Regions from separate parts of the Thioalkalivibrio sp. XN279 genome, predicted to be linked through region 1. Evidence: riboswitches for the same ligand, from Rfam matches in the RefSeq annotation. Region 1 holds a riboswitch; the other holds the start of a gene.
What was found. Region 1 has a riboswitch for S-adenosylmethionine ahead of G8346_RS04060 (hypothetical protein). Riboswitches for the same ligand answer to the same signal wherever they lie in the genome.
Positions count from the first base shown of each region.

Region 1 (14,928 bases):
TGTGGTACGCCTGGCATGAAGTCGAAGGCACCCAAGGCGCCGAACATGCCGCAGAGGCTGCTAAATTTGGCGAAATGCTGGATCTTGACGGCATCGGCTTCCGCTCGATGACTTACCAAGACATGTTCATGCGAATCCGAGCCGTCTGCACCACGCAGCATCAACCGTACCTGGACTACCTCGGTAACAGGTATTTCGCCTGAGGAGCGCGCAAGCGCTCGCTCCTCACTCCACCACCGGATAACACGCCTCGCCCCACACACCCTGCGCGTTCTCCATCATCAGGTGGATGACTATCGGCACCACGTCACCGAGGATGTTGGCGCCGTCGCGGATCTGGTCGCGGTTGACGCGGCTGTTCCAGGTGGCGCCGCCGTGCAGGACCTGGTTGCGCAGCACGTAGAGCCGCTCGAAGGTGGCGGCGAACAGCTTCTTGGTGCGCCCCTCGCCCAGCGCCCGACGCGCGGAGGACCGGCTGCGGTCGAAGCGCTCCTGCCACTCCGCTTCACTGATATAGCCGTTCACATGATCCCAGAACGGCTGGTAGACGAAGCGGTTGTCCAAGAGGAGCCGGATGGGGCCCGGGTAACGCTTCCACACCAGTTCGTAGAGCAGCTTCTCCCGATCGGCGTCGATGAGCCGGTCGAGGAAGGTGAGCAAGAGCCGCGTCTCCGAGAAGTCCCGCCGGCGCGGGAACTCCTGGGCGTAGGCGGCGTTGAACGCAAGCCACAGGAAGATGAACCGGGCATCGTGGTCCTCCGGTTCCTGCTGGGCGCGGTATAGCCAGCTCAGGGCGCGGTGGACACGCAGGCCCAGGGATTCGGGGAAGGCGTGGCGCAGCTCGCGCTGGCGGGCCTTGAGCGATACGAAACTGAACTGCCCCCGCGCGGACGTGTTCATAGTGACGACCTCAAGCGCTTGGAATTCAGTCTAGCCGAGCGGCCGGTCTGCCAGCAGCCGGCGGATCTCATCCAGCGCTTCGCTCATCTTCCTGGCGTGCTGCTCGATCGCTACGAGCACGGCAGCAGCACCGAAGATCAGCGCGACGGCGAGGATCGTCCCACCCCATACCGCAAGAGCCTCGCCGACCTCGCCCTGCGAGAAGATCACGCCACCTGAGAACAACCCGATAGCCAGGCCCAGTGCTGCAGCGACGCTGAGAAATCCAGAGAAAATCTGCGACAGGAAGTTGATCATCCTTGAGCCCCCCTTCGAAGTGCTACCGACCGAGATTACGCCGGCCAAGAGGCACCCGGATCAGGAAATCCCCCTACCCTGCCGGGTGGCGGGCCATCCCTGGCCCCGGGCTTTAACCCAACCTTCCTGGTGACGGCACCAGTATCCCGCTCGCCAGGCTCACCGGGTGAGCCCGTCCTCCCTTTTTCTTCTCATCTTTAGATGAGAGAAGAAAAAGGGAGGGTGCACCCATGGAACAACGCGACATCGGCTGGTACGACCGACAGCTCATCTGCCGGGCAATGAAGTTCAGAGGCACAACCGAGCGTGCCATGGCGGCGATCGAGATCCCCGAGCTGCACACGGCCTGGAAAGGGATAAGAGATGGCCTGGTCGCTCGAGGCCTTTCCAGGGGAAGTTCGCTGCGTGACGAGCACCTGGTCTGGTCCACGCTGTCCCGGCTGTCAGGCCGACGGGGCATCGTGCATGGGTGTCGAGCCATCGCCGTCGATGCGGAGCTGCTGGACCTCCTGCTTGCCTTCTGCCGTGCGGTGATACGATTCGAAAGCCCTCGGTGGCGCCTGGAGCCGACGCGTTGTCCCGTGTGTCGCCTCAGCCGCCATGTGCCGCGGGTTCTCAAACTGGAGTGGACGAGGCGTCACATGGAAGAGCATCAGCAGCGCGTGGCCGGCGTCCTGGTAGGGCTCGCGGCGGGCGACGAGAACGGCGGCCCCACGGAGATGGCGCTCCGCCTGGCCGAAAGCCTGCTGGAGTGTCGTCGCTACAACCCGGATGACGTGTTCGCCCGCTATCTCGACTGGCATCGCCAAGGGGCCTATGACACCGGGCCGGTCACGGGTCGCGTCCTCGCCCATGCATTCGCCGGCATGTCGCGCCGCCAGGCCGCGGAGCAGACAGACCGCGAACTGGAAGGCATGACCGCCGGCTGCAACGCGGCGCACCGCGCCGGCGTGCTGGCCATGGGGCCCTGGCTCGACATAGACGGACTTGTGCAGGCTGCAGGAGATGAGGCCCGTCTCACTCATGGTCATCCCATTGCCGCGGACACCGCGATAGCCGTTGCCGTGAAATGCCGCGACAACATGATGGGCAACTCGCGGTTCGCGTCACGGCACCTCGGCGCTGTCTCGGAGCAACTGCATGCCGAGGTGAAAGAAGCTGTCAGTAAGCCGCGCCCGGTCCTGAGCCAGCTGCTCGATCCGGCAAGCCCGGCGAGAACAGAGCTACATCGCGGCGGTTATTCTCCGGGCACGCTCCGCGCCGCCCTCGCATTCGCCACGACGGGTCGCGACCCGATCACCGCGCTCCAGGCCGCGAAGTCATTTGCCGGACCGGCAAATTATTGCCCTGTACTGGTCGGCGCTTTTCTCGGCGCACGCTTTGGCGCAGATGTCTTCGACGACGGTCAGTTGCAGCATCACCCTGCAGAGCATATCGCCCGGATCAGGAAGGCCGCATGGGGCCTCGCGGAACTCTGGCGACCGGACGCGGAGCAGACCCATGCCGGCTGAAGCAGGTGGCCGGCGAGACACCACGAAGAGGAAGAAGCGCCACACACGCGCGCCGAATCTCACCAGGGAACAGCTGGAAAGAGCGATCTTCCTCGACTACGAGGGCAACTCCGCCGCGCCCGGCAGCCAGGATCATCCGCCGCCCACGCTCCTGGGCTATCTCGTGGATAACAAGCTCGGGGCGGGCATCGTCGAGCCGCTTTTCGCCAAGCACTGCTCGGGCAGGTACCGCGCTACGCACGCCATCGCCGCCGACCATGTCGAGCTCGTCATGGCACTCCTCGAATGGGCCGAGACCGAATCCCGGGTCATCGTTTCGTGGAGCGAGCACGACCTTAAGGTGATGACACGAGCTGTTCCGGAGCTCGAGGAACGCCTGAAAGCGGTCCATCGCAATGCGATCAAGCCCGCCCGGAAGTACTTACGCGGACTGGGGATCGCGCCAACCCGCGGCTCTACAACGCTCTATGGCGTATGCGATTTGCTGCGCGTTCCGGTCATCGAGAAGTTTGGCGCCGGCCACGTCGGGGAGGGACTGCGGCTTATCCGCTCACAGCTAAAGGAAGGTCGGACCTATGCTGAACTCACGCCCGCCGCGCGAAAGTCATGGCAAGTCATCGTCAAACACAACAAGCAGGACCTGCTAACCATGCGCGAAGTGCTGCAACAGGTGGTGCCGAATCCGGCGAGGCAGGACTAACAACGCCCGGCTCCAACGCTTGTACATACAAGCGACAGCCTCCAGGGGCTTTGAACCATCCGGGCTACACGGAGTACCGTTATCGAAACCCGAGCTGCAAGGAGGCGGCCGATGACCGACACACTGCCCGACTGGATCCCGCGCGAATTCATCGAGAAATATGCGCGGGACCATGTGCCGCCACCCGCCCTTATCGCTGCGCCGCCCTGCACAGCTCGTGCGCGCTTCGAGCCCGCCCCGGATCAAGCGGTCGAGGACGACGGTGCACAGACTGTGGCGGCGGTCATCGAGCACGGCCAAGTGCGTGCTCGCTGGCGCCATGACAGGCCCAAACCGCCGGGCACCTGGCACCTGCAGATACCCGTCACCGCCCTCCTCGACGTCATCGGCTATCAACATCGTCAGCAGGTCCTCGCCCGGCATCGCGTGCTCTGGAAACTGGAACTGAAAATCGGGCTTGATCGGCTTGCGAGGGAGCATGGGCACCGCTTGGCCAGGCCGACCCTCAAGCGGTTGTCCGAGACCGTGGCAACACGGATCGACGGGGAGATGGGGCGCAAGGTCAGACGCCTGCCGTGCAATGCGGAAGCAGCGAAATGACCAGGAACGCCACCAGGTGCCCGGCTCCGTCGTACCGGGCGTTGCTACGCGGAAAGCTGCAGACTCAGCTGGACGGGTCGGTCCGGGCCATCAGCGGCTTCGCGCGCCAGAATATATCGCCCGACTACATCGCGGCGCGCTTCGAGATCTCGACCATCCCCACGCCTGGCCGAACCAAGCAGGACGAGGAAATCTCAATGGAGACCGTCACCCAGGAGTCCAGGGACGGGAGCCAGTATGTAGAGATGTCGTTCCACAGCGCTGGAGGGTACGACGAGGAACCGGAAGTGGTGGTCTTCAGCCGCAGGCCTGGCGGAAGAGCCGAGTCCCAAGTGTGCTCCGACCCGCCTCTCATTAGGGAAATCCCGCGAGAAATCCTGTTCCGTGCGGAACTGGGCACCATGCTCATCGAGACCGCAATGGAAGGCCGGCATCATGTCGATGCGATCGTCATCGACCCACGGAGCAATGGCGCCGCCACGCGCGCCTCGATCCGAATCCGGCCGTACAAGGGCGCAATGCTTTCCACCTACCGCGCCCGTGCCTGGGAGTTCGAGTACGAGTACTTCAGCCTCGATGACCCGGATACGGTCGTGGTGAGAGAACTCGAGGTGATCACATCAGAAATCGTGCCTCTGTTCTCGACGATGGACTGGGGCGATGGCTCGATCAGCCTGCAGTACACGATACAAGCTACGCGGCGCATGTCGTGAGCGGAACGCAAGCTTTATCCTGGCATCTCACGCCGGTAAATCGGGACATACAAGGTTTCTCTTCACGCGCAGTCGATCGCAATCAGCAAGACTCCCAGTCCGACGATAAACATCCACACGAAGTCGATGAACGTCATCACGCCATCGTCGTCATCGTCGTCCTCTCGCTTCCCCATAACGAACCCCCGTTGGACCATGGGTCAATCAGCATCCCGTGCGGAGTTTCCACGAGGCGCCCGGTGGCGAGCACCCGGCTAACCTCGTGACCCCCCAGTTCCTATCCCAGGTACTGATGACGAAACCCTTCCCGCCCGAGATCGTAGGGCGCCGGATTGGTGGCATGTGGAACCGCCGCCATCCGATTGCCTACGAGGTAATTGATCCGGTAGGTGCAGTTGCCGGAGGGATGCAACATGCCACCGATGACTCGATCAGGTCGCAGCAGCCGCTCTCCAACCAGCCGATCAAGCACCTTCTGAACCAGCGGACCAAGCCCGACGAAGACCGCGTTGTCGAGTTGCCGCACCTCCTCGACGAAATTCTCCAGGAGGTATCTCCGGAGCAGCGGATGCTTGGTCATGTCCGGCGCGCCACGGTAATCCTGGTGGTTAACGAAAACCGGGTACCGAAGCAGAGATGTGGCGTGCAGCAGATATCGGCTCGTTGAAAAGAGCTCGCTTGCATCCTGCAACCCAAGCCAAGACTGGAAGCCCCAGTGGTTGAGCTGACGGACCAGGTTGGTACGCATGGGCTCCCCGCTGAATGCGGCCGTCTCCTTGGCAGCGCGAATCGCCTCTTCGGGAGAATTCCCAGCCAGCAGAGCCCGCCGAGCTGCGTTGTTCGCGTTGACCATCTGCGTTGGCCCGGGCGTGATGCCTACTAGCACGACGCGTGCAAGCGGATTGATGTACTCGAAGGGCGCGTAATAGACCGCGAAGTCATCGCACGAGTCCATCAAGAGCCTTGGATCCCGCAGAGCGGGTGCCGAAGCTCCGCAAATGACGGGGATGTATTTTTCTATGGTGAAGCCGCTCATATGGAACCACCTGCGCTGCTGAAGTGATCCGCGAGGGCCGTGAGCAAGCGCTTCAAGGCGACAGAATCCTGAGCCTGGTACGCACGAGCATAAGGCGCCTTGGACGTGCCCCTTAGCGGATATCCGTGGTAATTACTGCTTTGGAACAGGTTTGTCCCTGTCCGCCGGTTTACGGGCGGCGAGATACCATTCGTGGCGGCATCCAAACCGGAAACAAACTGGTCCGGATGTACTGCTACCCGGTACTGCTCGAACCGGCCATCCGGTGTGACGCCCTGGTCTTTATGGAGATAAATCGCGTGAGGGCTGAGCGAATGGAGCAGCTTCAGTACCTTCACGTATGCGTCGCTGCCATCCTTCTTCATTCCGATTTCATATCCGAGTTCCTTCACAAGCCTCACAACCTTGTCACGAGTCTCGTCATTTACAGCCTTGGTTTTTGCCATCTCTATAGTCCTCCCGAATTGTTGAAATCAATTTGCCGTTTCATTCCCACGCGAGCGAGCGCTGCGTAATCAATGATGGGGGCGCTGACTGATCCTCCGGGGCCATGCGAACCCTGAGGTCCGGATTGGCTGCCAGGGCATCGACTAACTCCTTCAGCGTCTCGAACGTCACCTGGTCTTTTTCGAACCGGCTCGTTCCTGCAACGAAGAAGCCATCCCGGTTGCGGTGCGGGACAAACCGTTTGCCCTTGAGCACGCCGCGCCGGGCGTAATAGACCGGCGTCGGGGTACGCGCCTTAGCTCCGGAATCTTTACGAGACTCCGACGGGCCCGGATCCTGGAGATATGTCGCGAGGAACGGATAGCGATGCCGGAAGAATCGGATCACCTCGACCTTGCCTTCGCCGATCTCTGGATCCAGGCCAGTCGCCTTAACGATCAATGGAACCAGCGGGCTTGGTATTGGGCTCGAGCCGTTTCGCCAGTTAGCGATATTGTTCGGCTGGCCTGTCCAGCCATTCTCTTGCAATGACTGTTGCAGGTCGGCATTCCCTACTCCAGCCAGATTCATCCTTCCAACGAGCCACTCGGCTTCGTCGAAGACGTCGATAACTTTTTGCATAAAACATTCTCCGCTGAATAGGCCCTGCACAGCGCGCACTGTATCGCGCCTCTTTCTGGATTGCAAGCATTGCTCGGCGAGCAGCAGCCAAGTGCTCCAACCGAACGCCGTTACTGGGACGCCGGTGGGCTACCGGCTAACCTGCCTATACGCCCCGCTTGCCTTCCGCGGCCATCACAAACCCCAACCCATACAACTCCAGCACCTGCTGCAACTCCTCCGCGGAGGCCCGAGTCGAGACGCAGGGCACGGACGATGCCGGGCCGCCGAGATCGGACTCGCAGAACCCCAGCCGCTCCGCCTGGTGGGCCGGCAGTGCCTTCCAGATCTCGAAGCCGGGCGTGTACTCGGTGGCGATGCGCGCGGCGAAGTGGGCATGGCGCTCGACGTCGACATCGATCAGCAGGGATGACAGCCACTCGTTGATGACCTGGTCGGTCTCGCATTCCGGCAGCGCGTCACCGTTCTCGTCAACCTCGAGCCACTCGCACTCCTCGTCGTAGTCCCAACCAGCCGCAGCCATGACCGCCTGCTTTTTCTGCTCGTAGGTGGCGTCCTCCGGCAGCTTCACGTCGTAGTACTCGGCCATGCTCGGACTGTCGACGATATAGCTCTCGGTCGAATCGTCGTCGCAGCGAGCCCGGACGCCAGTCCACCCGTGATACTCCAACCAGTCGAAGTCCGCCGCCACGATTACGCCGCGCTCGAGCGTGATCAGCACCCGCGACTTCTCCTGGCAGGGGCGCCGGGGGAAGGCGATGACATTGCCCGCGGTCGCCTCGCCCTGGTCCGGATCCTCGCCTTCCATGCGCTTGAGCGTCCTCCGGGCCAGGCATGCATCGGGGTAGCGCTTGAGGTGCTGCCGCAGGACATGGCGCAGGTGGTACGCCTCCTTCCACGACAGGGGCAGATAAATCGCGCCGTCCTTCTGGAAGACGGACTTGGGAAGATCAGACATGAATCAGCCTCCAATGCATTGTCATTGCAAAGGAAGCCGACGCGCGTTGTGGAATGGACCCGGTTCGTTGCCTGGGTCGGCCACATCCCCCCTCTCGGGGGCAGCCACCTTGCCTGGGTCGGGCAGGTTGGCGGAGCGTCAGCTCACTCTTGATGCGTGGTCGAATTTAAGTCTGCCTGCGGCTCGAAGCAACCTGCGGGCTTGAAACCAGTGTGCCGCCCCGGTGGCTCAGGAGGTGAGCCACCGGGGCTTCACGTTTACCGCGGGTCCCGCCGCCGCGGCTCGGCCTTGCCCTGCGCGCGCTTGCGGCGCAGGTAGTCGGGCGCGTCCATGCTGCCCGGATCCTGACATTCGTTCACGTGGGCCATGCGGCTGCGCATGCGGCGCGAGCTGTACATCGCCTCCTTGGCGAACATGAGCTCGTCGCGCTGGCGGGCGAGCCCCTCCAGCTCCTCCACGACGCCCTCAAGCCACGGGTTGTCGACCGACATCTGCCGCGCCTGGGCGAGCGCCAGGTTGACCGCGTTCCAGTCGTGCCGGCGCGCGGCATCCCGCGCCGTCTGCTGCATGCCGGCCACGAGGAGCTCGTTCACCCGGCGGCGCCCCAGCTCGTCCTCGGCCAGGGCCGCATAGGCGGCCGCCGGCATCGCGGGCAGCGCCAGCGATTCGGGGCTCGTCTGGTGCTCGACCCCGTCGAGGTCACGCCAGGCCGCGCGCACCTTCACGAGGTCGCGCAACTCGCCCGCCGTCGCGGTGCCGGCCTCTACGGTGAGCTGCACCAAGGCCCAGGCCTCGCCCTCGTAGGCCACGTCCGGCAGGCGCCAGCCGCCGCGCGCGCCCTGCCGATAGCCGTTGAGCACCTTGGCCGAGACACCGGCCGCGGTCTCGACCCGCAGCTCCACCTCGCGGGCGCACAGCGCGCCCATCAGCGCCAGCTCCTCCTGGAACGGGTCGGCCAGGTCGTCGGCGCTCTGGCCGTAGTAGGCGTTGCCGCGGCCGGCGTCGGCCATGGCCGTCATGAGCTCCTCGTTGAAGTGGTGCCCGAGGCCGTAGGTCGAGGTGGTCACGCCGGCGTCCGCGAGCTGCGTCACCTGGTCGGTGATCGTGCCGATGCCGGTGATGCCGCTGTTGGCACAACCGTCCGACAGCAGGATCACGCGCGACAGGATGCCCGCGCCGGTGTGCGGCGCGAGCGTCTCGGCGCCGGCCAGCCAGCCGCCGTGCAGGTTGGTGCAGCCGCCCTCGTCGATCGAGTCAATCGCGCGACGCAGCGTGTCGCGCTGGTCCATACCCAACAGGCCGGTCAGGCGCTCGACCGAGTCGTCGTAGATCACGATGGTGGCCTTGTCCCCCGGGTTCAGCCCGTCCACCACCATGCGCGCGCAGCGCTTCGCTTCCTCGAGCGGCTTGCCCGACATGCTGCCGGAGCGGTCCACCACCAACGCCACGTGCACCGGGCCACGGGCCGGGCGGTCCTTCTCGGGCCGGGGCGGCGCCTGCACACGCACCAGCACGTCCACCGTGCTGCGATGTTCGGCCAGCACCGCGGCGCGCGCCGGCGTCATCACCAGTGTCAGTTCGTTCTTCAGTTCCCTGTTCATTTCCGTTCTCCTCGGGTCATCCTTGCCTCGCGCAGCGCCTCAGCGAGCGCCTTCCCAAGCGCCTCCGCCTCCGCCGGCCCCAGCCGGCGCAGCTCGCGCGCGTCCACGTAAACCGTCGCCCACGGCGTCAGCCGCAGTTGCACCATCTCCTCCCGCTCCACCGTGCCCGACTCGTTGCCGAGCTCCCGCAGGGTCTCCGCCAGGCCCATGCGCCGCGCCGCGAGGCCGGCCGCCCGGGCCAGCGAGTCCGAGCGCGGCGGCGCGCTGTCCGAAAAGGACGGCTCGCGCATGCGCATGGATGCCGCGACGGGCGACACCGCGCGGCGACGCGAGACTTTATCCGGGGCAGCCTGCGAAGCCCTGATGCGGGCGATCGCCCGCTCCGCGTCGGTCGGCAGCTCCGGCTCGCCCTCTTGCAGCGCGGGAATGGGCAGGTCGTAGGTCTGGATCAGCTCGGCGATCTTGGCCAGCGGCCAGCCGTCCTTGAGGAGCTTCCGGGCGATCACGAACTCGGCCGCCTGCCGGGCCCCGTAGACCGCCTCGCGGCCCTGCCGGACCGGCGGGGTCAGCACCTCGACGGAGACGTAATGGCGGACCAGGCGCTCGTTGGCGACCTCGCCGTCTTCGATCCCGTTGTCCTGCAGGAGTTGGTTGCAGAGGTCCGCGAGCTCAGTCGCGGAGCCCTTGAAATCAAGGACTTCGTCGGGGATAGCGATCGGAAAGACTTGCGACATTGACAATCTCCGTTGACGATGACAGCAGCTTAGTCACGTCAATGGCCTTTGTCAACGTCAATCACTGTGTCGGAGCGATTATCTCAGGGGGGAGGCTCAGGGGGTGAGCCTGTCATCCCTGCGAACGTCAAGTCGCTCCAGTGCCAGATTCGTCTTAAGAGGCCCGTCCATGACTACATGTTCAGGGGTTGACCTTCAAAACCGGTAAACCCCACATCTCGCATGACTCGTATTTACGGAGTACGGTCAGGCGTTAATCTCGACTGCGGTACCTGGAAAGCCTCAGCATTGGAGAGATTATCCCGGTTGAGGTGGCTCACGCGGCGAGCCCGGGCCCTTGTTAGAAAATACAAGTTGGCTGCTCTTGGGCTTAACGGAATCATTTACCTTTTTTCGATGTGTGTCCCCAGATCAGCCAAGTATCAACCTGTGACTCTGCCTGGAGGTCAATTTTTCGCGGCTATGATTGGCCAGTCATTTAATCCTGAGCTTTTTTGTCAGCTCGTATCCATTGGCAGGAGCGCTGCGTGGAACCTGGAACGCAAGTAAGACTGAAGAGTGACCCATCCCGCATCGGCACCCTCACGGGAATCAAGCGGACAATGGGTGGCAAACTCTACTACCAGGTAAGATTTCCTGACACCAGTACATTCTACGCAGAGCCCAGCCTTGAACCCGCTGACGCAGGGCCGCAAGATCCCATCGAGCTTCTCCGCGAGGGCCGCCTTGGTCGCGCCCGCGACTTGCGTAGTTGCCTGACTCACATACGCCTGACCGGGCGCCTCGCCGACCTGATTTACAGCATGGAAACGACTAATACGGATTTCTATGCCTATCAGTTCAAGCCAGTCCTGAGTTACCTGGAATCCCCGAGTAACGGCATTCTGATTGCGGATGAGGTTGGTCTCGGAAAGACCATCGAAGCTGGACTGATCTGGACAGAACTACGCGCCCGATTCGACGCCCGCAGGCTGCTGGTAGTTTGTCCGGCCATGCTGCAACAAAAGTGGCAGATTGAGCTCGAGCGCAGGTTTGGCGTTGAAGCCTCCATTCTGGATGCAAAAGAGCTGACCGCTCTGCTGAAACGCGTCCGGCAAGGCGAGAAATCATCTTATGCGGCCATCTGCAGCATGCAGGGTGTTAGACCGCGTCGCCAGTGGGGAGATGACGCGAATCTTAGTCCCGCCTCGATCTTGGCCCGTCTTCTCGACGAAAGCGCCTTTGATGAGCCGCTGGTCGACCTTCTTGTCGTTGACGAAGCGCACTACATGAGAAATCCCGAAACGATGACCTCGCGTCTTGGCAAACTTCTCCGACCGGTTTCCGAGGGCATAGTGCTCCTGTCGGCGACCCCGCTTCACCTCAAGAACCGGGATTTGTATGAGCTCCTGAACCTCGTAGACGAAGATACGTTCTCAAACCCTGACGTCTTCGATGACATTCTGCAAGCCAATGCGCCGCTGCTGAACCTGCGAGACGCGATCCTCCAAGGCAGTGCGCGGCAGAAGGATTTCCTGGAAAACTTATCCAACGCGCGGTCTCACTACCTCCTGCGTGAGAACCAGCAGATTTCGAACCTGGTTCAGCATCCGCCCCCTGATGAGGCGTTTCACGACCACGGCAGGCGCAGTGAACTTGCAGCCGAAATCGAGAGAATCAATCTGCTGTCCCATGCGGTGACAAGGACTCGGAAGCGTGATGTTCATGAACGCAAGGTCGTTCGTGAAGCTGTGCCAGAGCACGTAGAGATGTCGACGCTTGAGGCTGAAGCATATTCTGCCGTCACACAGATAATCCGAGATTATGCTGAGCGGCAGGGTGGGCACGAGGGATTCCTGCTGGTGCAGCCCCAGCGCCAGCTATCAAGCTCCATGGCCGCCGCAGTCGCGGACTGGCATGAACGCGGTCTGGACTTGGAAGAACTGTTTGACGGAGTGGACGAACTGCCCGATGAGGACAGAGCCCAGCCGGGACCGCTCGTCTCGACTCTGATTCGGCACATTTCCGACGTTGGCGATCCGAAAGCGTTGCGCAAGGCAGATACCAAGTATGCACGATTGAGGGCCATGCTCTCGGACCACCTCAGGGCGCACCCGGGAGAGAAGATAATCCTGTTTGCAACCTTCAAACCGACCCTGCGTTACCTGAGACAGAGGCTCCAGGAAGATGGCATTTCCGGGGTCTTGCTAACTGGCGATTCCGGCCAGCAGAAGATGGAAATCCTGGAAGACTTTTCGAGGGATCCGAATACCTCAATCCTGCTCGCCTCAGAAGTAGCCAGTGAGGGTGTTGATCTGCAGTTCGCACGAGTACTGATCAACTACGATCTTCCGTGGAATCCAATGCGGGTCGAACAACGCATCGGTCGAATAGATCGCATCGGCCAAGCGGCAGATCGGATAACCATCTGGAATCTTTTTTACGCAGGAACGATCGATGAAAGAATTCACGACCGGCTTTTTCAGAGACTGAGAATTTTCGAAGAAGCGCTTGGCGGCCTTGAGCAAGTCCTCGGAGAAGAAGTCCGACAGCTGACGATGGACTTGTTATCAGGACGACTCACGCCAGAGCAGGAAGCGCAACGGATTGATCAGACCGCCCAAGCCCTTGAAACGAGGAAGCTGCAGGAGTCACGACTCGAGGAAGAAGCCGGAAACCTGATTGCTCACGGGGACTACATTGTTAGGCAGGTCAGCGCCGCGCGCGAAATGAGCCGCTGGATTACTGGCGAAGACCTTTGGAATTACATCAGGGATTTCATCGATGACAGGTACCCGGGAAGCGATTTCAGGCAGGCTGAAAATCGCGAACTGGTATTCCAGGTCACTCTGTCGGAGAAGGCGCGGGCAGACCTTACAGCGTTCCTCAAGGCGAAGAAGCTGCTGGGAACCACCCAGCTGGTTTCCAACAATCCAAAACCAACGACCGTTCACTTTTCCAGCAAGGCGCACACGACGCGACGCGGGAGAGAAGAGTGGATAACCCAGTTCCATCCATTGGTCCGGTTCGCAAGTCACACCATCGGTGCAGAAGCCAACCCCTTCTACCCTGCCGTGCTGGTCGAGGTCCGCACCAGTTCGATTCCCCGATTGCAGGCCGGACTCTACCCTTTCTACGTCGGTCGATGGTCCTTCACCGGCCTCCGTGTTATCGAGAAACTGGTGTTCCAGGCTGCTGCCATTGACAGCGACGGCGGGCTGACGCCGTTGGATGCAGATAACGCAGAGTGGCTAGTTACGCGCGCGGCAATGCACGGAACTGACGGGATTGATGCCGGGGCAGGCATTGAATATGACACTGCGGCCCGGGCGGTTGAGCAACTTATGCTCCGGTCCTTCGCGGAATACGATTCCTTCGCCGGGCGTATTGCTGCTGAGAATAGTGACCGGGTCCGATTACAGAAAGCTGCGGTCCGGAAGCACCTGCAGCGGCAAATGGAGTCTCTGCAAAGGGTTCGGGCCTCTCTTGAGGAGAAAGGTCGAACAAGACTGATCCCCGCGACAGAAGGAAGGATGAACCGCCTCAGTGCACGAATGGCGCAAAGGCTCTCAGAGCTCGAATCCGCGGGCAACACGCGTCACGAGCGTTCTGATGTTTGCCTGGGGCTGATCAACATTCGGTGACAGGCCATTGCTGATTTTGGAGACCAAGGATGGGAAAGCGCGGCAGAAGGGATGAGGGGCTCTTTGGACACAACAGCCTGGGCGACAAACTCAGGGCATTGCTCTTCGGCAGCAAGAAAGACTCCCGGAAAGATACTGCGAAAGAGGAGGCGAAACGACCCATAGAAACAGTCCGCCGCAGCGCGGATCAGGTCGAACCGGCCCGGGAGCGCCTTGAGCAGGCCAGAGAGGCCCGGCCGGATTCCCGCCACCCGCACCTAAAGGGCAGTTCCAAAGCAGAGATCGTCCTCCCCGAAATAGCGCCCTGCCATTTCGAGATGCTCCGGGAGCGTCCTGAAGCTCCACGCCACACAGGGCCACGCGGGGCGCGGAAGTCGATCCGGCTGAAGTACGGAAGCGGACCGGAAACCGATCTTGTCATTGGCATTGACCTTGGAACCTCTTGCACGAAAATCGTCGTTCGAGACGCGATTCGCGACGAGGCTTTTGGTGTACCTATTGGTGAATTATCCGGCTTCGACTCGGCTTACCTATGCCCGAGCCGGATATCGATCTCGCAAACCGGCACATTGAGGCTGGAGCCCGCCGGGCTCAGCATCTGGGACTTCAAGACCCGCCTGGTCAAATTCGGCGACACGCTTTTTCGGCTGGAGGAACGATTTCCGGAAGCAACTGCTCTAGAAATGACCACTGCGTATCTTGCTCTTGTCCTCACTCATACCCTCTGGTGGATCGAACAGCAGCTCGGGCGCCGACTTGAGAAGACCGCCGTCACGTGGCACCTGAACGTCGGGATACCAACCAACCAGTTACACGTCGCGCACTCCGCTACCCCCTTTCGTATCGCTCTTCTCGCCGGCTGGATTCTCGCCGAGCAGGGTCCCACTGACATCACGCTTTGCGAGGTCAGGACAGCGCTGGCCGAGGTCGATTCCTGGCTGGCCGCCGAAGATGAACAGGCGTGGCGCCCAAGGCACCATATCTCGAGGGATTTCGTACACGCCTTCCCGGAGATCGTCGCGGAGGTGTCCGGCTACGCGAGATCAAAAATACGTAAGGCTGGACTCCACTTCATAATGGATGTGGGCGCCGGCACCGTCGATCTGGCGACGTTTAACCTGGTCGACAGACCAGATGGAGACGCTTACGCGATCTTCCTGACGAAAGTGTATTCGCTTGGCACTGCC
Region 1 covers NZ_JAANBD010000023.1:229,671-244,598, reverse strand. Annotated here, with positions in the region: gene G8346_RS04110 (hypothetical protein) at 1-203, shown strand, start outside; gene G8346_RS04105 (HEPN domain-containing protein) at 226-900, opposite strand; gene G8346_RS04100 (hypothetical protein) at 931-1,197, opposite strand; gene G8346_RS04095 (ADP-ribosylglycohydrolase family protein) at 1,428-2,708, shown strand; gene G8346_RS04090 (hypothetical protein) at 2,698-3,408, shown strand; gene G8346_RS04085 (hypothetical protein) at 3,520-4,008, shown strand; gene G8346_RS04080 (hypothetical protein) at 4,005-4,721, shown strand; gene G8346_RS04075 (hypothetical protein) at 4,999-5,757, opposite strand; gene G8346_RS04070 (hypothetical protein) at 5,754-6,203, opposite strand; gene G8346_RS04065 (hypothetical protein) at 6,244-6,825, opposite strand; gene G8346_RS04060 (hypothetical protein) at 6,971-7,783, opposite strand; SAM-I-IV-variant riboswitch at 7,837-7,944, opposite strand; gene G8346_RS04055 (VWA domain-containing protein) at 8,041-9,384, opposite strand; gene G8346_RS04050 (MerR family transcriptional regulator) at 9,381-10,118, opposite strand; gene G8346_RS04045 (helicase-related protein) at 10,721-13,741, shown strand; gene G8346_RS04040 (hypothetical protein) at 13,771-14,928, shown strand, end outside.

Region 2 (14,928 bases), on a different contig from region 1:
CGTCAAGGACGGCAAGATCTACACGCCGCCGGCTGCCTGCTCGATCCTCGCCGGCATCACCCGCGACACCGTCATCACCCTGGCGCACGCCGCGGGCCTGGAGGTGCATGAACAGCCGATGCCGCGCGAGATGCTGTATTTCGCCGACGAGATCTTCTTCACCGGCACCGCGGCCGAGGTGACCCCGGTGCGCTCCGTGGATCGCATCGCCATCGGCAGCGGCACACGGGGGCCGGTCACCGAGCTCATGCAGCAGCGCTTCTTCGGGCTGTTCAACGGGGAGACGCGTGACGAGTGGGGCTGGCTGCAGCCGCTGGAGTCGCCGGAGTCGGCCTTCACGCCGGTCGCCTCGGTGGCGGTATGAGTGCGCCGCGCACCTTGTTCCGCAAGGTCTGGGACCGGCATGTCGTCGTCCCCGAGACCGCGGAGACGCCTGCGGTGCTGTACATCGACCTGCACCTGGTGCACGAGGTGACCTCGCCGCAGGCCTTCGCGGCCCTGCGCGAGCGCGGCCTCAAGGTGCGCCGTCCCGAGCGCACGCTGGCCACGGTGGACCACTCCATTCCGACCGATGACGGCAGCTGGGCCGAGGGCCTGGGCGACATGGATGCCGCGGCGCGCTACCAGGTGCGCATGCTGGGCGATAACTGCGGCCGCGCCGGCGTGCGGCTGTTCGGCGTCAACAGCACGCGCCGCGGTATCGTGCACGTCATCGGCCCGGAGCAGGGCGCCACCCAGCCGGGCATGACCATCGTCTGCGGCGACAGCCACACCACGACGCACGGCGCTTTCGGCGCGCTGGCCTTCGGCATCGGCACTACCGAGGTCGGCCACGTGCTGGCGACGCAGTGCCTGCTGCAACGCATGCCGAAGACACTGCTGGTGGAGTTGCAGGGGCGTCTGGGCCCGGGGGTCACTGCGAAGGACGTGATCCTGGCCGTGATCGGCCGCATCGGCGTCGACGGGGGCACCGGCCACGTGATCGAGTTCCGCGGCGCGGCGGTGGACGCGATGTCGATGGACGAGCGCATGACCCTGTGCAACATGGCCATCGAGGCCGGCGCCCGCGCCGGCATGGTGGCGCCGGACGAGACCACCTTCGCGTATCTCGAGGGCCGGCCCATGGCGCCCCGCGGCGCCGACTGGGACCGCGCCGTGGCGGACTGGCGGCAGCTGCGCTCGGATCCGGGCGCCGAGTACGACCGCAGCGTCATCGTCGACGTCTCGGCGCTGGAGCCGCAGGTCACCTGGGGCACCGACCCGGGCATGGTCATGCCGGTCAGCGGCCGCATCCCGGAGCGGGTCAGCAGCGGGCAGCGCAAGGCGCTGGACTACATGGGCTTGAAGCCGGGCGCAGCCATCGCGGGCCAGCCGATCCAGCTCGTATTCATTGGCAGCTGCACCAACTCGCGCCTCAGCGACTTGCGTGCGGCCGCGGCGCTGCTGCGCGGCCGGCGGGTGGCGCCCGGCGTGCGCGCGCTGGTCGTGCCGGGCAGCCAGCAGACGCGCCGTGACGCCGAGGCCGAGGGGCTCGACCGCGTGTTTCGTGATGCCGGTGCCGAGTGGCACCAGTCCGGCTGCTCGCTATGCATCGCCATGAACGGCGACCGCGCCGCCGCCGGCCAGTACGTGGTCAGCACCAGCAACCGCAACTTCGAGGGCCGGCAGGGACAGGGCGCGCGCACGCTGCTGGCCAGCCCGCTCACGGCGGCCGCATCCGCCATCACCGGCAAGGTGGCCGACCCGCGGCCGTTGCTGGAGGAAGGGAGGCGCATCGCATGACCGAGCCCTTCTCCGTGCTCACCGCGCGCACCGCTGTCCTGCCCGTGGATAACGTCGATACCGACCAGATCATCCCGGCACGTTTTCTCACCACCACCCAGCGCACCGGCCTCGGCCGGCACCTGTTCGCGGACTGGCGGCGCGATGCAGCCAATCGGCCGCGCGAGGACTTCGTGCTCAACCGCCCAGAGTCGGAGGGCGCGCGGGTCCTGGTGGCGGGGCGCAACTTCGGCTGCGGCTCTTCGCGCGAGCATGCGCCCTGGGCGCTGCTCGACTACGGCTTTCGCGCGGTGATCAGTACCGAGATCGCCGACATCTTCCGCAGCAACGCCCTGCGCAACGGACTGCTGCCGGTGGTGCTGGATGCGGAATCGCATGCCTGGCTGCTGGCGCACCCCGGCGCCGAAATCACCATCGACCTGCGCAACTGCACGGTGCGGCTGGAGGCAGGGCGCGAGGCCGGCTTCGAGGTCGAGGCTTTCGCGCGCCACTGCATGCTCAACGGCGTCGATCCGCTGGGCTGGTTGCTGAGCCAGGAACCGGCGATACAGGCCTACGAGGGCCGCCGCGCATGTCCCGCCTGATCGCGCTGCTGCCCGGCGACGGTATCGGTCCGGAAGTCGTCGCTGCGGCGCGGGTGGTGCTGGACGCCGTGGCAGAAACCTTCGGCCACGATTTCGAGTTCCGCGACGGCCTCGTCGGCGGCTGTGCCATCGAGGCCACCGGTGAGGCGCTGCCGGCGGCGACGCTTGAACTGTGCCTGGCGAGCGAGGGTGTGTTGCTCGGCGCGGTCGGCGGGCCGCAGTGGTCCGATCCCGCGGCCCCGGTGCGGCCGGAGCAAGGGCTGCTGGCGTTGCGTCGCGCGCTCGGCGTCTACGCCAACCTGCGCCCCGTCGCCACCCATCCGGCGCTGTACGGCGCCTCGCCGTTGAAGGAACACCTGCTCGAGGGCGTCGACATACTGTTCGTGCGCGAACTCACGGGGGGCATTTATTTCGGTGCCAAGCAGCGCGACGCCGACGGTGCCTCGGACGTGTGCAGCTACAGCCGCGAGGAAATCGAGCGCGTGCTGCGGCTGGGCTTCGAGCTGGCCCGGAAACGCAACGGCCGCCTGACTTCAGTGGACAAGGCCAACGTGCTGGAGACTTCCCGGCTGTGGCGCGAAATCGCCACGCGCATGGGGCGCGACGAGTTTCCCGACGTGCGCCTGGAGCATGCCCTGGTCGACGCCGCGGCGATGCAGCTGATCCAGGATCCGCGGCGCTTCGACGTGGTGGTGACCGAGAACATGTTCGGCGACATCCTCACCGACGAGGCGTCCGTGATCACCGGCTCGATCGGCATGCTGCCGTCCGCCTCGCTGGCGCAGTCCGGGCCGGGACTTTACGAGCCTATCCACGGCTCTGCCCCCGACATCGCCGGACAGGGCATTGCCAATCCCTGCGGCACGATTCTCAGCGCGGCCATGCTGCTGCGCCACTCGCTCGGGCTGGAGGACGAGGCAAGCGCAGTGGAGCAGGCGGTGCAGGACACCGTGGTGCGTGGCATCGGCACCCCCGACGTCGCCGGGCGCGAACGCGCCGTCACCACACAGCAGGTCGCGGCGGCCGTCGCCGCTGCGCTCGGGACGAGATCACCGGCGCGGGCTATTGCCTGAGCGCCACGAACGGTTACAGTAGAGACGCATACTCATCCAGACCGGCGGAGGGACAGGCCCTTTGATGCCGGGGCAACCTGCGGGACTCACCATCCCGCAACGGTGCCAACTCCTGCGGGGAGCGAAGCGGCCGATGCCGTGCGCTTGCCGGGAGATGAGTTGCCGGGCAGCCCCGCCTTTGCCGGCGGACTCGTGGGCCCGGTGACCCCGCCCGACGCCTCCGCAGGGTTCGCGATGAGCCGAACCCGCTCCCACGGGAGCCTAGACGGAGGAGAGTCATGAGCAACAGAGCCCCGGCCACCCGTGCCGCCCGGTCCGGACTCGGCAGCGACACCCAGCACGGCGCCGTCGTGCCGCCACTGCACCTGAGTTCGAACTTCACTTTTGCCGGCTACGGCGACAAGCGTCGTTACGATTACACGCGTTCCGGCAACCCGACGCGCGACGCCCTCGGCGAGGCGCTGGCCGAGCTCGAGGGCGGTGCCGGCACCGTCGTGACCTGCTCGGGCATGGCGGCGATCACGCTGGTGTGCCAGCTGCTCGAGCCCGCCGACCTGCTGCTGGCGCCGCACGACTGTTACGGCGGCACACACCGGCTGCTGTCCTCGCTGGCCGCGCGCGGCCAGTTCCGCCTGTCGTTCATTGACCAGTCCGACGCGCGGGCGCTGGCGGCCGCCTTCGCCGCGCGGCCGCGCATGATCCTGGTCGAGACGCCGAGCAATCCCTTGCTCCGGATCACCGACCTGGATGCGGTGGGGCGCTTGTGCCGCACGACCGGCACGCTGTTCGTCGCTGACAACACCTTCCTTTCGCCCGGCTGGCAGCGGCCCATGGCGCACGGCGCAGATATCGTGTTGCACTCGACCACCAAGTACCTCAACGGCCACAGCGACGTGGTGGGCGGCGCGGTAGTGGCCGGCAGCACGGAGTTGCACGAGCGTCTCGACTGGTGGGCCAATTGCCTCGGCCTCACCGGCGCGCCGTTCGACAGCTACATGACCCTGCGCGGCATCCGTACGCTGCACGCCCGGCTGCGCAGCCACGGTGAGAACGCGGCCGCGCTGGCCGAGCTGCTGTGCCGCCATCCAGCCGTGAGCCGGGTGCATTATCCCGGCCTGCCAGGACACCCGGGTCATGACATCGCCTGCCGCCAGCAGTCCGGTTTCGGCGGCATGCTCAGCTTCGAGCTCGCGGGCGGCGAGCCGGCGGTGCGGGCGTTCCTGGATGGTCTCGAGTTGTTCTTTCTCGCCGAGTCGCTGGGTGGCGTGGAGAGCCTGGTAGCCCACCCGGCGTCCATGACCCATGCCGCCATGGACCCGGAGGCGCGTCGCGTCGCCGGGATCAGCGACGCCCTGCTGCGCCTTTCCGTTGGCATCGAGGACACCGCGGACCTCGTGGCCGACCTCGAGGCTGCACTGGAGCGTGCCCAGGCGGCGGCGAGGCCGCTCGCGGCGGTGGCCGCGGGGTAGCGGGGGCCATATCAAAGTGATATCATCCTGACATCATTTATTCACCGAGGTAGAGAGCCGTGGTCGAGGAAAGAGACTATCGCCCCTTGTCGGGCTGGCTGCCGCTGGCCGTCGTCATCGTCCTGCTGGTCGGCGGCCCCTGGTATTTCTTCTATTCCATCCAGGCCGGCGCCTCCGGCTGGCCCATCGCGGGCAGTATCGTGGCGCTGGCGGTGGGCCTGGTCATGATCTTCGGTTTCATGGCGATCGCGCCCAACGATTCCCGCGTGTTGCTGCTGTTCGGCGAGTACAAGGGCTCGGTGCGCGCGTCGGGTTTCTTCTGGGTCAACCCGTTCTTCAGCAAGAAGAAACTGTCGCTGCGCGTGCGCAACTTCGAGACCGGCTCGCTTTCCACCCCGGAGAAAAAAGATGCGGCGGGCAAGGTCGTGCAGGAGCGCACCCGCACCCACGGCCGGCCGTCGAAGGTGAACGATCGCGACGGCAACCCGATCGACATTTCCGCCGTCGTGGTCTGGCGCGTGGTTAACACCGTCGAAGCGCTGTTCGAGGTCGACGACTACGAGGACTTCGTCGCCGTGCAGAGCGAAGCGGCGCTGCGCAGCATGGCGAGTCGCTATCCCTACGACAGCGAGGATCACGAGATCTCGTTGCGTGGCGACACCAGCAAGATCTCGGGGCAGTTGCGCGACGACATCCAGGAGCGGCTCGACAAGGCGGGCGTCGAGGTCATAGAGGCGCGCATCAGCCACCTGGCGTACGCATCGGAGATCGCGGCGGCCATGCTGCAGCGCCAGCAGGCGCAGGCCGTGGTTGCGGCGCGCACGAAGATCGTCGAGGGCGCGGTTGGCATGGTGCAGATGGCGCTCGACCATCTCGCGCGCGACCAGGTGGTCGAACTCGATGACGAGCGGCGCGCGGCCATGGTCTCGAACCTGCTGGTGGTGCTTTGCAGCGACCGGCACACCCAGCCGGTCGTGAACACCGGCACGCTCTACAGCTAGCCCGCGTACCCGGGAGCCTGGCCTTTGGCCAAACGCGACGCCTTCCTGCTGCGCATCGATCCGGAAATTCTTGCCGCCCTGAGACGCTGGGCGGACGATGACCTGCGCAGCCTGAATGCCCAGATCGACTACCTGCTGCGGCAGCGCCTGCGCGAGGCCGGCCGGATGCCCGCGCGGGGCACCGGCGGGCGGCGCCGCGAGGAGGCGAGGGGTGGCAATGCTCCGGGCGAGGATTCCGGCCCGGACTGAGCATGCGGCCAGGGCTTCACATGATGCGCTGCAGCGGTCATGCTGTCCGGCAAGATGACGCGGGATCCAGCGGACATTGCGCCCAGCCGCATCGCGGCAGCCAGGCGGGTCGTGATCAAGATCGGCTCGGCCCTGCTCGTGGACCGTGCGAGCAATCGTCTCGACGCACCCTGGTTCGAGAGCCTTGTCGAAGACATCGCCCGCCTGCGGCGGCGGGGCCAGGAAGTGCTGGTGGTGTCCTCCGGCGCCATCGCGCTGGGACGGCGTCACCTCGGCCTGCGCAGCGGCGCCCTGCGCCTGGAGGAGAGCCAGGCGGCCGCCGCCGCCGGCCAGGTGCAACTCGCCCATGCCTGGCAGGAGGCCCTCGGCCGCGAGCAGATTCCCGCGGCACAGGTCCTGTTGACGCTGGGTGACACCGAGCAGCGCCGCCGCTACCTGAATGCCCGCGGCACGCTCGAGACCCTGCTGGCGCTGGGCGCCGTGCCCGTCATCAACGAGAACGACACCGTGGCGACGGAGGAAATCCGTTACGGCGACAACGATCGCCTGGCGGCGCGGGTGGCGCAGATGATCAGTGCGGATTGCCTGGTGCTGCTCTCGGACACCACCGGGCTGCACACCGCCGACCCGGCGTGCGACCCCACCGCCCGGCTGGTTCCCGAGGTGCATGCGGTGACGCCGGAGATCGAGGCCATGGCCGGCGCCTCGGCCACGGATGTCGGTTCTGGCGGGATGATCACCAAGGTCATGGCGGGGCGCATCGCGCTCGCCGCCGGCTGCCACATGGTGATCGCCTCGGGCCGCGTCAGGCATCCGCTCGCCGCTCTCGAGGCGGGCGCGGAGTGCACCTGGTTCGTCGCCTCGTCCAGCCCGGCGCGGGTGCGCAAGCAATGGATCGCCGGGGCGCTCCAGCCCAGCGGCGAGCTGGTGGTCGACGCCGGCGCGGCTGCCGCCCTCACCCAGGGCAAGAGCCTGTTGCCGGCCGGCGTGGTGGCAGTGAAGGGGCGCTTCGAACGCGGCGACCTCGTGCTGGTGCGCGATACCGGCGGCCGGGTCCTGGCGCGCGGGCTTTCGGCCTACGATTCGGCGGAGGCGGCGCGCATCATCGGGTTGCGCAGCAGCATGATCGAGCAGGTGCTGGGCTATCGTGGGCGGGAGGAGCTGATTCACCGCAACGACCTGGCAATGGTGGAGACCCATGGTTGACTTGATGGGGCAGGAAGGACCCGAGGCCGTGCAGCGCCTCATGGCAGAGCTGGGCCACCAGGCTCGCAAGGCGGCGGCTGCGCTGGCCCGGGCCACGCCCGCGGCGCGCGATACGGCGCTGGAGGCGGCGGCAGCCCTGCTGCGGGAGCGCGCCGGCCTGATCCTCCAGGCGAATGCGGACGACGTCGCCGCGGCAGAGGAGAGGGGCCTGTCCGCGGCCATGCTGGACCGGCTGCGGCTCGACCAGGGCCGGATCGAGGCCATGGCGACAGGCATTGAGGCCATCCGTGCGCTGCCCGACCCGCTCGGCCGCGTGCTCGCCGAGTGGTCGCGCCCGAACGGGCTGCTGATCCGGCGCGTGAGCGTGCCGCTCGGCGTGATCGGCATCATCTACGAGAGCCGTCCCAACGTGACCGCAGACGCCGGCGCCCTGTGCCTGAAGTCGGGCAACGCCGTGATCCTGCGCGGAGGTTCGGAGAGCTTCGCTACCAGCATGCAGATTCACGCCTGCCTGGCCGAGGCGCTGCGCATGGCGGGGTTGCCCGCAGAGGCCGTGCAGATGGTGCCGACGCGCGACCGGGCCGCGGTCGGCGAACTGCTCGGCGGCCTCGGCGGCTGCGTCGACGTGGTCGTGCCGCGTGGCGGCCGCAGCCTGATCGAGCGCGTGCAGCGCGACGCCCGCGTGCCGGTCATCGGCCACCTCGAGGGCATCTGCCACGTCTACGTGGACGGCGCCGCGGACCTCGCGATGGCGCGTGAGGTGGTGCTCAACTCCAAGATGCGCCGCACCGGGATCTGCGGTGCGGCCGAGACGCTGCTGGTCGATCGCGCCTGTGCCGACAGCCACCTGCAGCCGCTGGTACGCGCGCTGCTGGACGCCGGGTGCGAGGTGCGCGGCGACGCGGCCGCCTGTGCCGTCGACCGGCGCGTGCGCGAGGCCGTCGCCACGGACTGGGGCAGGGAATTCCTCGACGCCATCATCGCGGTGCGCGTCGTCGACGGCGCGGCTGCAGCCATCACCCACATTGCGCGCTTCGGCTCGGGGCACACCGAGTCCATCGTCACGGCGGACGAGGCCGTCGCAAGGCGCTTCCTCGACGAGGTCGACAGCGCCATCGTGCTGCACAACGCTTCGACCCAGTTCGCGGATGGCGGCGAGTTCGGCATGGGGGCCGAGATCGGCATTTCCACCGGGCGGATACATGCCCGCGGCCCGGTCGGCGTGGAGCAGCTCACCAGCTACAAGTACCAGGTCCTGGGAAGCGGGCAGACCCGGCCCTGAGCATGGAGTCCCGTCCCTGTGTTAGGGTGGTCGCTTGCATTGCACAAACTACCGGAGGCACGCTTTGCGCAACATGCACGCAGCCGCTGTCGCGGCTTTGAGTTTTCTTTTCATTGGAGCGTCGCTTGAGGCGCAGGAGGAAGTGCCCGTGATCAAGGACGGGAGCACCGTAAGCATCGAATACACCCTCAAGCTGGATGACGGCTCCACTGCGGACACCAACGTCGGGGGCGAGCCCCTGACTTACGTCCAAGGCGAGCAGCAGATCCTGCCCGCCCTGGAGGCGCAGCTCGCCGGCATGAAGGCCGACGAGACGCGCGAGGTCACCCTCAGTGCCGAGGAAGGTTACGGCCCGGTGCGCGAGGAAGGCTTCCAGGAAGTGCCGCTGGAAATGATCCCCGAGGATGCCCGCGAGCCGGGCTCCCGGCTGGTGGGCCAGAACCAGCAGGGCCAGCCGATCCATGCGCAGGTCAAGGAAGTGCGCGAGGAAACCGCCGTGCTCGACCTGAACCATCCCCTGGCGGGCCAGAAACTGCACTTCGACGTCAAGGTACTCGAAATCAAGTAAGCGCCTGCGGGCTTGCGGGCGCCGTCCCGGCGGGGCGGCGCCCGTATTTATTTGCGGCGGCGGCGCGCCAAGCGGCGGCGCGGGCCGTACAATTGTGCGCACGCGGCTGTGAGCCAGGGGAGATAGAGTGATGACACGCTGGAAAGAGGTCGCCGAGGCGATCCGCGAGTTGCAGGAGGAAGGCCAGCTCGATGTCTTCATCGGCGACCACTCGGTCAGCTTCGAGGTGAATGTCGATGACCAGGGCGTGTACCTCACGGTCTGCCCGCACTGCGTCGGCGAAGCGGTCAACCTGGCGCTGGGTGGCGAGGAGCAGAGCGCGCCCCCCGACTGCGAACTGCACTGAGCGCCGCCCGGCCCTCAGATCCGGTACGGCAGCGCTTCCCGGATCGTCGCCGGGTCGGCGTCCGTGAGGTTCTTTTGCAATTCCGTCGTCAGGCGACCGCGGGTGGCCGGCGTCAGTCCCTGGCGCAGGTGTCCGAGGAAACGCGGGTCGGCGACCAGCACCAGCCGGTCGAAAGCATCCTCCTTGCGGGCCGCATCGAGCCGCGAGGCGACCGTCTTGGCGAAACGGATGTTCTCCTGTTCGGTGGGGCTGACCGGCTGGCCCATGCCGTGCCGGCCGGAGCCGAAGCTGTCGAAACTGCGCCCGGGCCGGTCCGTGGCGAGGTCCCGGTCATGCAGCCGTCCCTCCGGATGTACGAGGTCCTCGAGCTCCTCGAGCGGCGCGCTGTGCTTGTGCTGAGTGAAGATCCTGCACCGGGTGCTGGATGCCACGACTACCCAGACATCGCTCATCTTGCTCTCTCCCTCAGATGTCATCACGCTGCGGCCAGGCGGGGGATGTCCAACCAGGCCGCTCCTGACTTGAGCGTAGTTCCGGCGCAGTGCTATTTCCACCGCGACGCCCGCTGCACCAGGTAATGCAAAACGGTAGCGCAACTGTGACGTCGTTCCTGCCGCAGGGGGCGCGCGTCTTGTATTTTCTACCTGTACTGTCCAGAATGCCGCGTAGTAAAGAAATCGGACGGAACAAAGACTTAGCGATAGTTATTAAGGCCTTTTATTTGGATCCTGCATGAGCGAAGCCCCATCGCCCGAGTCGGTGTCCCGGATCAGCGCTGATCTGGGCGGCACCCTTCGCAGGAACCGGGCCACGCCATCCCGAGTCGGCTTGAATCCCGCCATCACCAAGGTGGCGGTCGACCTCCTCAACATCGAGCCTGAGTCCGCGGAACAGACCCTGAGCGAGTCGCTCGAGGTCATCCGCGACGCCATCGGGGCGGACTCCGTCTGCTTCGCCCTGTTGACCGAGGACGGCACTGCCTTCGAACAGGTCAGCCATGCTTCCACCGTCATGTCCGGCTGCTGCCCCGAACGCCTCTCCGGCGCGCAGCTGGCCGACGTCGAGTGGCTGCGCGGCAAGCTCGGTCATATGCGCCTAGTGGAGATTCGCGACGCCGGACGGCTGTCACCCAAGCTCGAGGGCGAGGCGGCGCTGATGCGCCAGGTGGCGGCCGGCGCGGCGCTGTTTGCCGGCCTGGACATCCAGGGACGCCTCGGCGGCGTGCTGGGGGTACTGTCGGCGCGCCCCGTCGAGAAATGGCACGTCGACGTCTACCTGCTGCTGAAGCTGCTGGGCGCCAGCCTGTCCGCAGCCCTGACCCGGCTCAAGCTCGGACGGGAGCTGGACGACATCCAGGAACGCGAGGAGCTGACGCGCCACGCGGCCAACGACGGCGTGTGGGATTTCGACGTCGAGAGCAACACCATCCGCTTCTCGCCGCGCTGGAAAGTGATGATGGGCTACGGCGAGGACGAGCCCGACGAAGACATGCCCGACTGGCGCCAGCTGGTGCATCCCGAGGACATGGTGCGGGTGCAGGGCAAGATCCGCGACCACCTCGAGGGCAAGTCGGAACTGTTCGAGAGCGTGCACCGCATGCGGCATCGTTCCGGCGACTGGCGCTGGGTGATGAGCCGGGCCAAGGCGATGGTGGACGAGGAGGGCCGCATGCTGCGCCTGGTGGGCGTGGAGCTCGACATCACCGACCAGAAGCTCTACGAGGAAGCGCTGTTCCGCGAGAAACAGAACGCCCAGATCACGCTGCAGTCCATCGGCGACGGCGTGATCACCACCGACTCCGACTGCCGCATCGAGTATCTCAACCCGGTGGCGCAAGAGCTCACAGGCTGGACCCTGGACGACGCCGCCGGCCGCGCGGTGGACGAGATCTTCCGCAGTTTCCACGAGGAGACCTGCGAGCCGATGGAGAACCCGCTCTCCGTCGCCATCCGCCGCGACCGGCTGTACAAGTCCATGCGCCCGATGCTGCTCATCCGGCGCGACGGCAACGAGCTCTACGTCGAGAGTTCCGCCGCGCCGATCCGCAACGATGTCAGCCAGGTGATCGGCGGCGTGCTGGTGTTCCACGACGTCAGCGAGGCGCGCGAGCTGAATCGGCGTCTCTCGTACCACGCCAGCCACGACATGCTCACGGGCCTGGTGAACCGCCGCGAGTTCGAGGCGCGGCTGGAGCGGGCGCTGAAGATGGGCCGGGCGCGCGAAGCCCAGTACGCGCTGTGCTACATGGACCTCGACCAGTTCAAGATCATCAACGACTCCTGCGGCCACATGGCGGGCGACGCCCTGCTCGGCCAGCTCGGCGCGCTGTTGAAGTCCAAGATCCGCTGGCGCGACACGCTGGCCCGCCTCGGCGGCGACGAGTTCGGCATCCTGCTGGAGAACTGCACGCTGGAGGAGGCCATCGAGACCGCCGAGGCCTTGCTGAAGGCGGTGCAGGAGTTCCGCTTCGTCTGGGAAGACCGCAGCTTCCGCCTCGGCGCCAGCATCGGCGTAGTGCCGATTGCGCCGGAGACGGCCAGCGTCGCCGAGCTGCTGACCGCTGCGGACAGCGCCTGCGCCGCCGCCAAGGAAGCCGGGCGCAACCGCGTGCAGACCTGGCAGGAAAACGACATCGACCTGATGCGCCGGCGGCGCGAGATGCAGTGGGCGGCGCGCATCAACAACGCGCTGGAAGAGTCGCGCTTCGAGCTGTTCCGCCAGCCCATCATGCCGCTGCAGAACGACGACCAGGGCGCGCATTACGAGCTGCTGCTGCGCATGCGTGACGAGCAGGGCCAGATCATTGCGCCGGACGTGTTCATCAACGCCGCCGAGCGCTACGGCCTCACCCCGAACATCGACCGCTGGGTCATCAGCAACGCCCTGCGCTGGCTGGTCTCCGAGGCCGACGAGCGCGAGCGCCTCGCGATGTGCTCCATCAACCTGTCCGGCCAGAGCCTGTGCGACGACAAGTTCCTGCCGTTCGTCATCGAGCAGTTCGAGCACAGCGGCCTCGACGCCACCAAGATCTGCTTCGAGATCACCGAGACGGCGGCCATCGCCAGCTATTCGCAGGCCAATCGCGTCATCAACTCGCTCAAGGAGCTGGGCTGCAAGTTCGCACTCGACGACTTCGGCACCGGCTTGTCTTCCTTCGGCTACCTGAAGCATTTCCCGGTCGATTTCCTCAAGATCGACGGCAGCTTCGTGAAAGAGATCCTGCACGACCCGATCGATCGCGAGATGGTGCGTTCCATCAACGAGATCGGTCACCTCACCGGCAAGAAGACCATCGCCGAGTTCGTCGAGAACAAGGAACTCATCACCATGCTGCGCGGCATGGGCGTGGACTATGCGCAGGGCTACGGCGTGGGCGAGCCGCGCCGCATCATGGATCCGGAGTTCGCCGTGCGCAACGCCCGCTAGCGCGTCCACGCTGCTAGACTCGCGCCATCTTTTCCAGCGGAGTCGTCATCATGACGCTGCTCGTCGTCGGCCTGTTGTTGTTCCTCGGCGGCCACATGTTCCGGCTCGTCGCGCCCGGAATGCGCGAGACCATGATCACCCGGCTCGGGCCATGGGGTTGGAAGGCGCTCTACTCGATACCCGCGCTGGCCGGTTTCGTGCTCATGGTGATCGGCTACGACGCCGCACGCTGGAACAGCCCCGTGCTGTGGAACTCGCCGCCCTGGACCCGCATGGTGGCGACGCTGGCCATGGCGCCGGTGCTGGTGATCTTCGTCTCGGCCTACCTGCCGGGAAAGATCCGGGACGGCCTGCGGCATCCCATGCTGCTGGCGACTATCACCTGGGCGGTCGTGCACCTGATGTCGAACGGGCGCGTCGCTGACCTGGTGCTGTTCGGCAGCATCCTCGCCTGGGCGGTGGTGGTGACGATCGCGGCCTGGCGGCGGCCCTGGAAGCCGTCAGCCGGCCCCAACGGGCCGGTGTTCGACCTCGTGGCCGTGCTGGTCGGCGTGGCCGCCTGGATGATCCTCATCCGCGGCGGCCACGTCTGGCTGGTGGGCATGCCGGTCGGCTAGACCGGCTTGCCCGTGGCGGCGGCCGTCAGGCCGCCTGCTGCCCGGCCTTGCGCGAACGGCCCGGGAAGTCGTCCACGGCGATGGCCTCGGTGGTGATGGCCATGGCCTCGCGTACCGTTTCGGCCTCGAGTTCGTTGATCACGCCGTCGGCCAGCCCCTTCGCCAGCACCTTCTCCATGTTGCTGGTGTTGACCACCGTGCCGAGCTTGCGCTCGATGGGCTCGAAGGCGATGACCTTTTCCAGCGCCAGTTCCATCAGGCCCAGCGGATCGTCCTCGCTGCGCTCGAAGTACATGCCGGCGGTGAGGCGGTCGCGCGTCTCGGAGGGGCTGAGCATCAGCTTCGCCACCTCGTGGCCGAGGTGGTCGGAGGCCGGGCGGCAACGGCGGCCCAGCGGCAGGACGAAGGGCCGCAGGAAGCCCCCGACGCCCGGCACCGGGAAGTTGCGCAAGATCCCGTCGAGACGCTCCTCGATGATGGCGAGGGAGTCGTCCAGCGCCCAGCGCACGATGGGCAGGTCGGCGGCCGGGCGGCCGTCGTCCTCGAAGCGCTTGAGCACGGCCGAGGCCATGTAGAGGTGGCTGAGGATGTCGGCGAAGCGGCCGGACAGCTTCTCGCGGCGCTTCAGGTCGCCGCCCAGGGTGAGCATGGCGACGTCCGCCAGCAGCGCGAACGAGGCGCTCATGCGCGTGAGCTTGCGGGCGTAGACCGCGGTGGGACCGAGGTCCGGCGCCTTGACGAAGCGCGCGCCCGTGAGCGCGAGCACGAAGGAGCGCACCAGGTTGCTGATGGTGAAACCGGCGTGGCCGAAGAACGCCTCGTCGAAGGCCTTCAGCCCGGCGCTCTCGTCCGTGTCTGCTGCGGCGAGCATCTCCTTCAGCACGTAGGGATGGCAGCGGATGGCGCCCTGGCCGAAGATGATCATGCTGCGCGTGAGAATGTTGGCGCCTTCCACCGTGATCGCCACCGGCACGGTCTGGTAGGTCTGGGCGAGGTAGTTCTTCGGGCCCAGGCAGACCGCGCGGCCGGCGTGCACGTCCATGGCGTCGTTGATGGCCTGGCGCATGCCCTCGGTATTGTTGTACTTGAGGATGGCCGACAGCACGGAAGGCTTGCCGCCGAGCGCGAGGGCAGTGGCGGTCAGGATGCGCGCGGCGTCCATGCGGTAGGTGACGCCGGCGATGCGCGCCAACGGCTCTTCGATGCCTTCGAAGCGGCCGATGGGAATCTTGAACTGGCGCCGCACGCGCGCATAGGCGCCGGTCATGCGTGCAGCCATCTTGCTGCCCGCGGTGCCGAGCGCCGGGAGGGAAATGGCGCGGCCC
Region 2 covers NZ_JAANBD010000027.1:171,668-186,595, reverse strand. Annotated here, with positions in the region: gene G8346_RS07840 (branched-chain amino acid transaminase) at 1-364, shown strand, start outside; gene leuC (3-isopropylmalate dehydratase large subunit) at 361-1,782, shown strand; gene leuD (3-isopropylmalate dehydratase small subunit) at 1,779-2,366, shown strand; gene leuB (3-isopropylmalate dehydrogenase) at 2,354-3,439, shown strand; SAM riboswitch class I at 3,469-3,600, shown strand; gene metB (cystathionine gamma-synthase) at 3,718-4,908, shown strand; gene G8346_RS07815 (SPFH domain-containing protein) at 4,968-5,909, shown strand; gene G8346_RS07810 (hypothetical protein) at 5,934-6,158, shown strand; gene proB (glutamate 5-kinase) at 6,198-7,364, shown strand; gene G8346_RS07800 (glutamate-5-semialdehyde dehydrogenase) at 7,357-8,646, shown strand; gene G8346_RS07795 (peptidylprolyl isomerase) at 8,795-9,214, shown strand; gene G8346_RS07790 (hypothetical protein) at 9,345-9,560, shown strand; gene G8346_RS07785 (host attachment protein) at 9,575-10,012, opposite strand; gene G8346_RS07780 (EAL domain-containing protein) at 10,389-12,986, shown strand; gene G8346_RS07775 (NnrU family protein) at 13,037-13,603, shown strand; gene G8346_RS07770 (acyl-CoA dehydrogenase) at 13,629-14,928, opposite strand, start outside.
Region 2: another riboswitch for S-adenosylmethionine. It lies ahead of metB (cystathionine gamma-synthase); the one in region 1 lies ahead of G8346_RS04060 (hypothetical protein).